Regions from separate parts of the Methylobacterium sp. WL120 genome, predicted to be linked through region 2. Evidence: predicted binding sites of a transcription regulator. Region 2 holds the regulator's gene; each other region holds the start of a gene.
The links. The regulator PhoB, encoded in region 2, activates phosphate uptake and scavenging genes when phosphate is short. The targets are predictions, from matches to a motif close to TGTCATNNANCTGTCAT.

Region 1 (4,480 bases), on a different contig from region 2:
CGGCGGCGCTGCCGCTCGCGGTGGTCGCGCATGCACGCCAGGTCTACGCCGAGGAATGCGGCTTTCCCGATTCGCTGCTGATCGCGTCGGCCGACAACGCCGGCGCGGCGGCGGCGTTCGCGCAGTTCCTGGGCGAACAGCTCGCCGCCATGGGCGCGATCGAGGCGCGGTCGGGTCAGGGGGCGGCGCTGACCTTCGCGGTGCTGGGAGTGATGCTGAGCCGGTCCCTCGACTTCCACCGCATCGACGGCGCGCCCCTGGAGCGCCTGTTCGACGCGCTGGAAGCGCAAGCGCGCGCTCTGCCGAAGGATCAGTAGAGCGCGTTGGCGGCGAGCGCCTGGAACACTAGGGCGTGGCGGCTTGCGAGCGCGTCGACGTCGTGGGTGTAGCCGCCGCCGATCACCGCCACGAGGGGGATGCCCCGCGCCCGCGCCTGCCCGACGACGTAGCGGTCGCGCGCCAGCAGCCCGTCGTCGGTGAGCGCGAGCCGCCCGAGGCGGTCGTCCCGGTGCGGGTCGACGCCGGCGTTGTAGAAGACGAGGTCGGGCGCCAGCGCGTCGAGCAGCGGCGGAAGCCGCGCCTCGAGGACGGCGAGGTAGCCGGCATCGTCGAGCCCGTCGGGCAGGCCGACGTCGAGGTCGCCGGCGATCTTGGCGGTCGGGTAGTTCTTCTCGCAATGGATCGACAGCGTGAACAGGTCCGGTGAGCGGGCGAGGCAGTCGGCGGTGCCGTCGCCCTGGTGCACGTCGCAATCGACCACGAGCGCCCGGCGGATCGCACCCTCGCCCTGCAGCGCGCGGGCCGCGACCGCCACGTCGTTGAACACGCAGAATCCCGCCCCCTGCTCGCGCCGGGCGTGGTGGCTGCCGCCGGCGGCGCTGCCGGCGAGTCCCTGCACCAGGGCGAGGCGCGCGGCGAGCAGCGTGCCGCCGACGGAGGCGCGCGAGCGTCGGACCACGCTCTCGTCCACGGGCAAGCCGATCGCCCGCTCGATCGCCCGCGGCACCGCGAGCCCGAGCACGGCCTCGACGTAGGACGCGTCGTGGGCGAACCGTAGGAGCTCGGGCGAGGCCGGCTCCGGCGTCGTGAACCCGCGCGGCGCCAGCCCGCGCTCCATCAGCACCTCCGCAAGCCGCCCGTACTTGCGCATCGGGAAGCGGTGCCCGGCCGGGAGGATCGCCTCGTAGGCCGGATGGAACACGATGGGCGGGATCACCGCCCGAACGTCAGGTCGGCGGCGATGCGGTCGGCGAGCGCCCGGCCGCTGTCGAAGGCCGCCTCGATCCGCGGACCCAGGCACCAGTCGCCGGCGGCACCCAGCCGCTGCGCCGGATCGTAGAGGCAGGGGTGGCCGAGCGCCGACTCGACCATGGCGTAGCGCCAGCGGTGGACGGCGGCGTAGGTCGGGCGGACCGACGTCCCCAGGCGCGCTTCGAGGGCGGCGACCAGGGCGGCCTGCACCGCCTCGCGCGCCTCCTCCAGGTGGGCGCGCGACCAATCCGGCGCGGCGTGGACCACGAGGCGATGCCCGGGCGCCCGGCCGGGCTTGGTCTCCTCGCGCGCGATCAGCGCGATCGGACTCTCCGAAAACGTGAGATGCGTTTCCGGGAAGCCTGGTGCCGCATCGAGGTCGAGCAGCAGCGACCAGCACGGCGCGTAGGATGCGCGCTCCGGCCCCGGCAGCGCGACGCCGCTCGTCTCCATCAGCGCCGTCACCTGCGGCGCCGGGAAGGTCACCGCCACGGCGGCGAATGGGCCTTCGGTCGCGCCCGCGGCATCCGTCAGCATCCAGCCGCGATCCCCCCGCGCAATGCAGGCGATCGTCGTCTCCAGCGACACCGGCAGCCCGTCGAGCAGGTGGCGGACAGGCGCCGGCATGCCGGGCAGGCCGACCTCGCGGCCCTCGACGCCCCAGGGCGCGGCGACGCCGGCGGCGATCCAGGCCGCGCATTGCGCGCGAAACGCCTCGCCCTTCGCGCGGAAGAACTGTGCGCCGTGGTCGAAGCGGGCGCCGGCTTGCGTGCGCCGCGTCGCCATGCGCCCGCCGATGCCGCGGCCCTTGTCGAAGACGCGGACGTCGAGGCCGGCCTCGGCGAGGCGCCGGGCGGCGGCGGCACCCGCCATGCCGGCCCCGAGGATCGCGACGGTTCCGCCTTCGGCCAAAGCTTCGCTCCCTCATCCGCTTGGTGCTGCTGTCATACGGCTGAAACGCGCGCGCTGTTAGGGGCAGTCAGCCGACGCGGCCGCGCGCCGCGGGACAGGCCAGTTCGGAGATGCGCGCCGCATGGGTCTCGTCAGCACCTTTCCGGCCCCGGACGGCACCACGGTCGCCCTCGTGCTCTGCGCACTCCTGACGGCCCTGCACCTCGCGAGCCTCGTCGTCGCCGGCCGGCGGATCGGGCGTCATGCGTGCGGGACGACGTTTCCGGTGGGCGCGCCCGTCTCGCTGGTGCGCCCGGTCTGCGGCCTGGAGACCTTCAGCGAGGAGACGCTCGCCCGCGGCTTCGCCCTCGACTACCCGGCCTACGAGATCGTCTTCTGCGTCGCCGACGCCGCCGACCCGGTGCTGCCGCTGGTCCGCCGGCTGATCGCGGCGCACCCGCGGGTCCCGGCCCGCATCCTCGTCGGCGACGAGCGCATCAGCGACAACCCGAAGCTCAACAATTGCGTGCGGGGCTGGGAGGCGGCGCGGCACGATTGGATCGTCATCGCCGATTCGAACGTGTTGATGCCCACCGATTACCTGCAGCAACTGCAGGCCGCCTGGCGCGACGACACCGGCCTCGTCTGCTCGACGCCGATCGGCGCCCGCCCGGACGGGATCTGGGCCGCGGTCGAATGCGCCTTCCTCAACACCCTGCAAGCCCGCTGGCAATATGCCGGCGAGGCGGTGGGGCTCGGCTTCGCGCAGGGCAAGAGCATGCTCTGGCACCGCCCGTTCCTCGAGGCGCGGGGCGGCATCCGGGCGCTCGCCGCGGAGATCGCCGAGGACGCGGCGGCGACGAAGCTCGTGCGCGCGGCCGGCCGCCGGGTCCACCTCGTCGCCGCCCCGTTCGAGCAGCCGCTGGGGCGCCGCGCGGCGTTCGAGGTCTGGTCGCGGCAGATCCGCTGGGCGCGCCTGCGCCGGGTGACGTTCCCGCTGTTCTTCGCGCCCGAGATCGCCAGCGGCACCTTGCTGCCGTTCGTGATTGCGGGGTCGCTCGCGGGCACCTGGACGGCGGCGGCCGGGCTCGCGGCGCTGTCGGCTTTGGGCTACGCGGCCGAGTTCCGGCTCGCCGCGCGCGCCGGCTGGTTCCACGCGCCGCGGCTGCTCGTCGGCTTCCTGCTGCGCGACGCCCTGATCCCGCTGGTCTGGTGCGCGGCCTGGACCCATCGTGCGATCGTCTGGCGCGGCAACGCCATGGACATCCGCCTGAAGGGCGCCGTCGGCCCGCGCGCGGTCCTCCGGCGGGCACGCGCCGCCTGAGGCGGTTGCATCGCGCGGTGAACGGCGCGATGCCGAGCCTGTCGCCCACAGCAACGGTCAGCCCGTGCGCATCGCCATCCTCGAAGCCGGCTCGCCGCTGGCGCGGCTCGCCCGCTTTCCGTCCTACGGCGCGATGACCGCGCGCATGATCGGCCCGGCGCATGCCGCCACGATCCTCGACGTGCGCGCCGGCGAGCTACCGACAGACCCGGATGCCTTCGACGGCTACGCGGTCTCCGGCTCGGCCGCCGGCGTCTACGATCCGCTGCCCTGGATCGCGCCGTTGATCGGGTTCCTGCGCGCGCTGCCACCGGGCAAGCCGCTGGTCGGCATCTGCTTCGGCCATCAGGTCGTGGCGGAGGCCTATGGCGGCCGCGCGGTCCGCTCCGGGAAGGGCCGCGGGCTCGGGCTCCACAGCTATGCGGTGACCGAGCGGGCGCCGTACATGGACGACGCGGACCGGATCGCCGTGGCGGCCTTCCACCAGGATCAGGTCGTCGAGGTTCCGCCCGCCACCCGGGTGCTGGCGGCGAGCGCCTTCACCCCCTACGCGATGCTGGCCTATGAGGACCGCGCCGCGCTCTCGGTGCAGTTCCACCCGGAATTCGAGCCCGATTACACCCGCGCGCTGATCGCCGGCCATTCGGAGGCGCAGGACGACCCCGAACGCGCACGGGCCGCGCTCGCCTCCCTCGACGCACCGGACGACCGGCACCGGGTCGGCGGCTGGATACGGCGGTTCCTCGAATAGAGTTGAGAGGCGTTGGTGCGGGTAGAGGGAATCGAACCCCCACGCCTTGCGGCTGGCGATTTTGAGTCGCCCGCGTCTACCAGTTCCACCATACCCGCGACGGGGAGCCTTTTCGCACAGGTTCCGCGGTCGGGCCAAGCCCTTTCCGGGTCGCGCCGCGTGCGCCGGCACGCTGGTGCGTTCGGGCCGGCTGTGCTCAAAGGGCGCCCTCCCCCCGAACCGGATGCAGACGGTCCCGATGATCCGCCGCCTCTACGAGTGGA
Region 2 (4,480 bases):
CCGGTGATGATCTACCAGTTCGCGCTCTCGCCCTATCCGAACTGGCAGCAGCTCGCCTGGGCCGGCGCGCTCCTGATCACCATGACGATCCTGCTGCTCTCGGTCGTCGCCCGCTTCGTCATCAAGCCGCAGACCGCGCGCTGATGTCCATGGGGACCCTGAACCCGCCGCCGGCACCCACGAGGAACACGACGATGAACGCCGCCCCCGCGATCAGCGCTTCCCAGTTCGACGGCCGGAACCCGGCCGACGAGCACGCGCCCATCCGCATCGCCGCCAGGGAGCTGAACTTCTATTACGGGCAGTTCCACAGCCTGAAGAACATCAACCTCGACTTCCACGACCGCCAGGTCACCGCCCTGATCGGCCCGTCCGGCTGCGGGAAGTCGACCCTTCTGCGCACCTTCAACCGGATCTACAGCCTCTACCCGGAGCAGCGCGCCGAGGGTCAGGTGCTGCTCGACGGCCAGAACGTGCTCGACGCCAACGTCGACCTGAACGAGCTGCGCTCGCGCATCGGCATGGTGTTCCAGAAGCCGACGCCGTTCCCGATGTCGATCTACGACAACGTCGCCTTCGGCCTGCGCCTCTACGAGAAGCTGCCGAAATCCGAGCTCGACGGCCGCGTCGAGTCGGCCCTGCGCAAGGCCGCCCTGTGGGACGAGGTGAAGGACAAGCTCAAGCAGTCCGGCATGGGCCTCTCCGGCGGCCAGCAGCAGCGCCTGTGCATCGCCCGCACGGTGGCCCAGAGCCCCGAGGTGATCCTGTTCGACGAGCCGACCTCGGCCCTCGACCCGATCTCGACCGGGCGCATCGAGGAGCTGATCGAGCAGCTGCGCAGCGAGTTCACGATCGTCATCGTGACCCACAACATGCAGCAGGCCGCGCGCATCTCGCAGTTCACCGCCTTCATGTATCTCGGCGAAGTCATCGAGGTCGGTCCGACCAACCGCATCTTCATGAACCCGACCGTGCGTCAGACCCAGGACTACATCACCGGCCGCTTCGGCTGAGCCGCATACGGATCGATCGAGGACCAAGCCCATGCCCGGCCACATCGTCACGTCCTACGACACCGACCTCGAGGACCTGCGCCGCTCGATCTCCGAGATGGGCGGCGTCGCCGAGAAGATGATGACCGAGGCGACCGACGCCCTCGTTCGCCGCGACACCCAGCTCGCCCAGGCGGTGATCCTCGCCGACAAGCGCCTCGACACCCTCCAGCGCGAGATCGAGGAGCGCTCGGTGCTGCTCATCGCCCGGCGCCAGCCGATGGCGATCGACCTGCGCGAGACGATCTCGGCGATCCGCGTCTCGGGCGACCTCGAGCGCATCGGCGACCTCGCCAAGAACATCGCCAAGCGCGTCGTCGCGATCAGCGACCAGGCCCAGGCGCAGAAGATCGTGCTCGGCGTGCAGCACATGAGCGACCTGGTGCAGGAGCAGCTCAAGGACGTGCTCGACGCCTATGCCAGCCGCGACGTCTCGGCGGCGCACAACGTCTGGGAGCGGGACGGCGAGATCGACGCGCTCTACAACTCGCTGTTCCGCGAGTTGTTGACGTACATGATGGAAGATCCGCGCAACATCTCGTTCTGCACGCACCTGCTGTTCTGCGCCAAGAACGTCGAGCGCATCGGCGACCACACCACCAACATCGCCGAGACGATCCATTATCTCGCCACCGGCGAGAACCTCGCCGGCGACCGCCCGAAGAACGACGCGTCGAACTACGCGACGGTGACGCCCGGCGCCTGAGACGCCTGTCGGCGTCTCACGGCGGCCAAGGAAGTCGGGCGGCCCGCCCGGGAGTGCCCTGCATGCGTACGCGGATCCTGATCGTCGAGGACGAGGAGGCGCTCACCACCCTCCTGCGCTACAACCTCGAAGCCGAGGGCTTCGAGGTCGATTCCGCAGCCCGCGGCGACGAGGCCGAGCTGCGCCTGCAGGAGCAGGTGCCGGACCTGATCCTGCTCGACTGGATGCTGCCCGGCCTCTCGGGGATCGAGCTGTGCCGCCGGGTGCGGGCGCGGCGCGAGACGGCGTCCCTGCCGGTCATCATGCTGACGGCGCGCGGCGAGGAGGGCGACCGCATCCGCGGCCTCGGGACCGGGGCCGACGACTACATCGTCAAACCGTTCTCCGTGCCGGAGCTCCTGGCCCGGGTCCGCGCGCTGCTGCGCCGGGCCAAGCCGACCCATGTCGCGAACCTCCTGGAGGCCGGCGACATCGAGCTCGACCGCGACAGCCACCGCCTGCGCCGGGCGGGCAGCGAGATCCACCTCGGGCCGACCGAGTTCAAGCTGCTCGAATTCCTGATGCAGAGCCCCGGCCGGGTCTATTCCCGCGAGCAGCTCCTCGACGGCGTCTGGGGCCACGACGTCTACATCGACGAACGCACCGTCGACGTGCATGTCGGCCGCCTGCGCAAGGCCCTGAACCGCACCGGCGAGACCGACCCGATCCGCACCGTCCGCGGTTCGGGCTACGCCTTCGACGAGACGTTTTCGGGCGAGGATTAGGGCACCTTCGTTCCCGCGCCCGCGAGCCCCGCGCTGCGGCCCGTCGCCGTCACGGCGTCCAGCGCGCTCAGCACCGTGCCCTCGGTGAGGATCTGCGGCAGCACCGTCGGCTCGCCTGGCCCTGCGTAGAGCAGGTAGAGCGGCACGCCGCTGCGGCCGTGTCGCTCGAGCAGGCGGGTGATCTCCGGATTCTGGTTGGTCCAGTCGCCCTTGAGGTAGGTGACGTCGCGGGCGCGCATCGCCGCGCCGACCGCCGCCGTCCCGAGCGAGGTGCGCTCGTTGACCTGGCAGGTGATGCACCACGCCGCGGTCATGTTGACGAAGACCGGCCGGCCGCCGGCCAGCAGCGCGTCGAGGCGCGCCTGCGTGAACGGCTCGACGCCCTCGGCCCTGGCCTGGGCGCCCGGCGCGATCCGGTCGCGGTCGAGGGTGAGGGCGAGCGCCGCCACGCCGACGACGGCGAGCACCGCGAGGCCGCGGGCGAGCTGCGCCCGCACCGGGCGCGCGTCGCGGCCGAGTTCCCACGCCCAGGCGGAGAAGCCGAGCAGCACCAGTCCGAGCAGCGCGGCGAGCAGGCCCTGCGGCCCGACCTGCTGGGCCAGCACCCAGACCAGCCAAGCGACCGTGGCGTAGATCGGGAAGGCCAGCGCCTGCTTCAGCACGTCCATCCAGGCGCCCGGGCGGGGCAGGGCGCGGAGCGCCGCCGGCCACAGGGTCAACGCCAGGAAGGGCAGGGCGAGGCCGAGGCCGAGGCTCGCGAACACCACGAGGCCGGCGGCCGTCGACTGCGTCAGCGCGAAGCCCACCGCCGAGCCCATGAAGGGGGCGGTGCAGGGCGTCGCCACCACGGTCGCGAGCACGCCGGTGAAGAACGAGCCTTCGAGCCCGGCCCGCCGGGTCAGCCCGTCGCCGAGGCCGGCGAGCCGCCCGCCGAGGTGGAGCATGCCCGACAGGCTCAGGCCCATGGCGAAGAGCAGGTAGGCCAGGGCGGCCACCACGGTGGGCGATTGCAGCTGGAAGCCCCAGCCGATCCCGGCTCCCCCGGCCTTCAGCGCGATCAGCAGCGAGGCCAGCACCAGGAACGCCGCCAGCACGCCCGCCGTGTAGGCGAGCCCGTGCAGGCGGACCCGCCCCGGCGCCTCGCCGGAATGCTTCACCAAGCTGAGCACCTTGATCGACAGAACCGGGAAGACGCAGGGCATCAGGTTGAGGATCAGGCCGCCCAGCAGCGCGAGGCCGGCCGCGGTCCAGAGCGTCAGGGTCTCGGCCGGCTCGGTGCGCGGGATCGCCGGCGCCACGCTCGGCATCGCGCTGCCGGCCGCGAGCGGCGCCTCGTCGCCCAGCGCGAAGGCCTGGCGGACGAGACCGTCGCCGGTCTCCTCCTCGATCGCCAGCACGCCGGGCAGGCTCTCGGGCGCGGCGTCGGTGGGCGTCGCGCGGGTCAGCGTCAGGTGGAGGCCGGCCGCGTCCACGGTGAAGGGCTGCGGCGCGGCGTTCTCGATCGCCGTCTCGGAATAGGGAAAGAACGCCACCGCGCGGAGCCTGTCCGCGGCGAGGCCCGGCGCGTCGAGGTCCAGGGCGAGGCGGTCGCCCTGGCTCGACAGCCGCACCGGCCACGGCGAGGCCTTGGGCAGGGCGGCGCGGGCACGCACGAACAGCGCGGCGTTGGCCGGATCGGCCGCGGCCTCGCGGGCGACCGGCAGGGTCAGGGCGAGGTCGGCCGAGCCGGGGATGCATTCCTTCTCGCACACGAGATAGGTGAGCTTGCCCGCAAGCGTCACGGGGGCTGCCGGGTCGAGGCTCGGCGGCGGCGTCACCCGCACGAGCAGGATCGCCTCGCCCTCGTAGCCGAAGTTCATCAGCGTCGCGATCGGGATGCGGTGCGGTGCCGGCCACTGGATCGCCGAGGCCGAGAAGCCGGCCGGCAGCGTCCAGGTCACCTCCGGCGGCAGGCCCGA
Region 3 (4,480 bases), on a different contig from region 2:
CCCGGCCTTGCGCCAGGTCACCGCGAGGCCGATCGCGGCGACGAGGGCGAAGCTCGCGATTTCGATCGCGTTGCCGGCCCGCGTCATGCCGGCGGCGGTGGCGCCGAGGACGAGGCGGCCGGTGCCGACGATCGCGATCGCGACCAAAGCCTGCAGAACCGCGGCGGCGAAGCTCAAGCCGAAGCCGCGGCGCAGCGCCCGCTCGCCGGCGAACAGGTAGCCGGCGATGACGGCCTTGCCGTGCCCCGGGCCGGCGGCGTGGAAGACGCCGTAGGCGAAGCCGAGGGTGACCAGCGGCGTCAAGTCGCCGCCGCCCTTGATCGCGGCGAGCGCGGCCTGGAGGCTCCGCGAAAAGCTCGATTGGATCGCCAGGAGCCAGCCGCCGAGCCCGGTCGCCGAAGGCGCAGCCTCGCGGAAGCCGATCCCGAACGGCGACCGCGGCGGTGGCGTCGCGAGGCCGGGCGCCACGAGCCAGACCAGAAGCGCGAGGACCAGGGCCGCGACGCCGATCGCGGCGGCGACCAGCGAAAGCCGCAGCGGCAGGCGCCGGGCCGGCGGAGCAATGAGCGCGGCGCCTACGGACACGCGACCAGCACCCGGTTCGCGAACTGCACGCCGTAGCCCGAGGCCGCCGTCAGCGCCTCGAAGAACGCCTCGCTCATGCCCGGCGATCCGGCCTCCGCCGTCTTCGGCTCGGGCGTCTTGGGCCGCGTCACCGTGGCGGCGCAGCCGGCGGGCGCGCCGACGAGCGTCGCCGCGTCGGGCGCCTCCGACAGGCCGAAGAAGACGAAGTAGGTCGGGTCGTAGACTTCGAGCGCCAGCACGCCGCGCCCCTGCGACGGCGGCGTCTTCAGCGGCAGGCGGAAGCTCAGGGTGAGGCTGTCGCCCTCCATCGCCATCCGCGGCTCGACCGGGTCGGCGAAGGCTTGTTCCTTGCCGCCGACCTTCAGCTTGGTGAAGTAGCCGAATTCGGCGAGGTTGCCGGTGTTCTCGGTGGCGAGGGTCTGCAACTCGTCCGGCGTGAGCTTGCCGTCCTTGTTCGCGTCCAGCCCCTGCGTGACGAAGGCCGTGTAGGCGGCGTCGAACGTCCAGACGTTGCGCACGGCGACGACCTTGCCGTCGGCGTAGGCGATCTCGGCCTTCGCCGTCACCCAGACGTGCGGATGGGCCGCGGCGGGCAGGGTCGCGAGCGCCAGCAGCGCGGCGGCGAGGGCAGGACGAAGGATCGCGAGATTCGGCTTCATGCGGGTCGGACGCTCGCGGCGCTGAGGTGAAGGATCCGTTAAGCGCATGTCTTGTCGGCATCCGCTGGGGCGAAAGCGAGGCGAACCGCAACGGGGAAGTCCCGCGGGAGGCGACGCCGAATCCGATGTCGGCCGGGCGCCCGGCGGCATCGTCGTCATGGCCTTGGCGACGCGATCGTATTACCCGGGCGAACCAGATGTCGGCCGCCCGCGCCCGCCGGGTCCCGCGCCATTCGGCGCGACCGTCATCCAACCGTCACGACGGCGTCGCAGGCAGGCGCCGACCCGCTACGCCAGAGGCACGCCATGGACTTCCACCGCCGATTCACCGTGCTGATGTGCGCGCCGGCCTTCGATCCGGACGACCTCGAAGGCGTCCGCGTCGCGCAGATCGTCACGGCGGTCGAGGGCCGCGGCTTCGAGGTGATCCGCGCGCGTCGCGTCGAGGACGCGGCGATCGCCGTCCAGACCGACGCCGCGATCGGCTGCATGGTCGTCGACTGGGGCAAGCGCGGCCTCGACGGCAAGGCGGCGTCGCTGATCGACATGATGCGCCGGCGCGGCCTGGAGATGCCGATCGTCATCCTCGTGCGCCGCAAGCGCCTGGAAGACATCCCGGTCGAGTTGCTCGACTTCATCGACGGCTACATCTTCCTCGCCGAGGAGACGCCGGAGTTCATCGCCCGCGGCCTCGTCTCCCGCGTGACGCAGTATGCCGAGACCCTGAAGACGCCGTTCTTCGGCGCGCTCGTCGACTACGCCGAGAAGGGCAACCAGCTCTGGACCTGCCCGGGCCACAACGGCGGCATCTTCTACAACCGCTCGCCGATCGGGCGGATCTTCGTCGAGCATCTCGGCGAGGCGATCTTCCGCGACGACTTGGACAACTCGGTCCTCGACCTCGGCGACCTGCTGACCCACGAGGGTCCGGCGCTGAGGGCGCAGAAGGAGGCCGCCCAGATCTTCGGGGCGGAGAAGACCTACTTCGTCCTCAACGGCACCTCGGCCTCGAACAAGGTGGTGCTCGGCTCGCTGGTGGCCGAGGGCGACCTCGTGCTGTTCGACCGCAACAACCACAAGGCGGCCCACCACGGCGCGCTGATGCTCGCCGGCGGCATCCCGATCTTCCTCGAGACCGACCGCAACGCCTACGGCCTGATCGGCCCGATCTATCACGAGGCCTTGGACGAGCAGGCCATTCGCGAAAAAATCCGCCGCAACCCGCTGGTGGAGGACAAGGAGGCCTGGCGCCGCGAGCGCCCGTTCCGCGTCGCGGTGATCGAGCAGTGCACCTACGACGGCACGATCCTTGACGCGCAGGGCGTCGTCGAGAAGATCGGCCACCTGTGCGACTACATCCTGTTCGACGAGGCCTGGGCCGGCTTCATGAAGTTCCACCCGCTCTTCGTCGGCCGGTTCGCCATGGGGCTGAAGGGGCTGGACGAGACCTCCCCCGGCATCATCGCCACGCAATCGACCCACAAGCAGCTCGCAAGCTTCAGCCAGGCCTCGCAGATCCACACCAAGGACGGCCACATCCGCGGCCAGACCCGGCGCGTCGAGCATCGCCGCCTCAACGAGAGCTTCCTCGTCCACGCCTCGACCTCGCCGTTCTACCCGATCTTCGCCTCGCTCGACGTCGGCGCGCAGATGATGAAGGGCCGGTCCGGCATGATCCTGTGGGACGACACGATCCGCCTGGGGATCGAGTGGCGCAAGAAGGTCCGCGCCATCCGCCGCGAGTTCGAGGAGAAGGAGGGCGATCCGAGCCGGCGCTGGTTCTTCGACCCCTTCGTCCCCGACGTGACGCCCGGCCCCGACGGCGTCGACGTGCCGTGGGAGAGCCTGACGACGGACGTGCTCGCCTCGGACCCGAAGCATTGGGAGCTGCGTCCCGGGGCGCGCTGGCACGGCTTCACCCATGTCGGGCCCGAGACCTCGCCCGGCTACGCCATGACCGACCCGAACAAGCTCACGGTGCTGACGCCGGGCTTCGACCGGGCGACTGGGGAATACGCCGCCCACGGCGTGCCGGCGCCGATCGTCGCGCAGTACCTGCGCGAGAACCGGATCGTCGCCGAGAAGAACGACCTCAACTCGCTGCTCTTCCTGCTGACGCCCGGCGTCGAATCGTCGAAGGCCGGCACGCTGATCTCGGGCCTCGTCGCCTTCAAGCGCCTGCACGACGACAACGTTCTGCTGGAGGACGCGATGCCCGAGTTCGTGCGGCGGCGGCCGAACCGCTACCGGGGCATCCGCCTGCGCGACCTCTGCGCCGACTTCCACGCCTTCCACCGCGAGCACGGCACCTCGGCGCTGCAGCGCAAGCAGTTCCAGCCGCAGCACCTGCCCGAGATGGTGATGGCGCCCAAGGCCGCGGCCCAGATGTTGACGCGAAACAACGTCGACTTCGTGCCGATCGCCGAGGCCGAGGGCCGTGTGGCGACGACCTTGCTTCTGGTCTACCCGCCCGGGATCGGCACGGTGCTGCCCGGCGAGCGGATCGATGAGCGGGCCAAGCCGATGCTGGACTACTTCAAGATGTTCGAGCGCTCCGCCAACCTGTTCCCAGGCTTCGAGGCCGAGATCCAGGGCGTCTACCGGCAGGTCGAGCCGGACGGGCAGATCCGCTTCCACACCTACGTCATGCGCGAGGCGCGCTGATGGAGGACGCCGCGGCGCCGGGCGCCCTCGCGACGCCAGAGCCGGCCGCGCCCTGCGCCGACATCGTCATCCGCCCCTCATCGGATGGCGACCTCGCGGCGATGGTGGCGATCTACGAGCACCACATCCGCCGCGGCGTCGGCGACGTCGGCGACTTCGAGGAGGACCGGCTGCTACCGGACGACCTGCGGCGGCGGCGCAAGACCATGCGCAAGAAGCGCCTGCCGCACCTCGTCGCCGACCGGAACGGGCAGGTCGCAGGCTACGCCTACGCGGTGCCGTTCCGGAAGCGGCCGGCCTACCGCTACACCCTGAAGCACTCGATCTACGTGCATCCCGAGCATCTGCATGCCGGCATCGGCCGGCGCCTGCTGCCGGCGCTGATCGAGGCCTGCGCCGCGGGCGGCTACCGGCAGATGATCGGCTACATCGATTCGGAGAACGCGGCGTCGCTGCGCCTGCACGAGGCTTGCGGATTCGTCCGCGTCGGCCACCTGCCGGCGGTCGGCTACAAGTACGGCCGCTGGAGCGACAGCGTCATGGTGCAATGCGCCCTCGGCTCCGGCTCCGAC

Region 1: the regulator PhoB is predicted to act here: its motif matches at 2,194-2,210, upstream of FV229_RS04915 (ceramide glucosyltransferase).
Region 3: the regulator PhoB is predicted to act here: its motif matches at 1,488-1,504, upstream of FV229_RS15260 (Orn/Lys/Arg decarboxylase N-terminal domain-containing protein).

The regions. Positions count from the first base shown of each region.
Region 1 covers NZ_VRUT01000014.1:11,069-15,548, forward strand. The annotation lists gene FV229_RS04900 (helix-turn-helix domain-containing protein) at 1-317, shown strand, start outside; gene FV229_RS04905 (histone deacetylase) at 311-1,213, opposite strand; gene FV229_RS04910 (FAD-dependent oxidoreductase) at 1,213-2,163, opposite strand; gene FV229_RS04915 (ceramide glucosyltransferase) at 2,285-3,466, shown strand; gene FV229_RS04920 (gamma-glutamyl-gamma-aminobutyrate hydrolase family protein) at 3,531-4,217, shown strand; tRNA gene FV229_RS04925 (tRNA-Leu) at 4,231-4,315, opposite strand; gene FV229_RS04930 (YqaA family protein) at 4,456-4,480, shown strand, end outside.
Region 2 covers NZ_VRUT01000062.1:13,156-17,635, reverse strand. The annotation lists gene pstA (phosphate ABC transporter permease PstA) at 1-144, shown strand, start outside; gene pstB (phosphate ABC transporter ATP-binding protein PstB) at 195-1,013, shown strand; gene phoU (phosphate signaling complex protein PhoU) at 1,045-1,758, shown strand; gene phoB (phosphate regulon transcriptional regulator PhoB) at 1,821-2,522, shown strand; gene FV229_RS13345 (protein-disulfide reductase DsbD domain-containing protein) at 2,519-4,480, opposite strand, start outside.
Region 3 covers NZ_VRUT01000076.1:18,926-23,405, reverse strand. The annotation lists partial or broken gene FV229_RS15270 (nickel transporter) at 1-585, opposite strand, end outside; gene FV229_RS15265 (DUF1007 family protein) at 576-1,244, opposite strand; gene FV229_RS15260 (Orn/Lys/Arg decarboxylase N-terminal domain-containing protein) at 1,551-3,908, shown strand; gene FV229_RS15255 (GNAT family N-acetyltransferase) at 3,908-4,480, shown strand, end outside.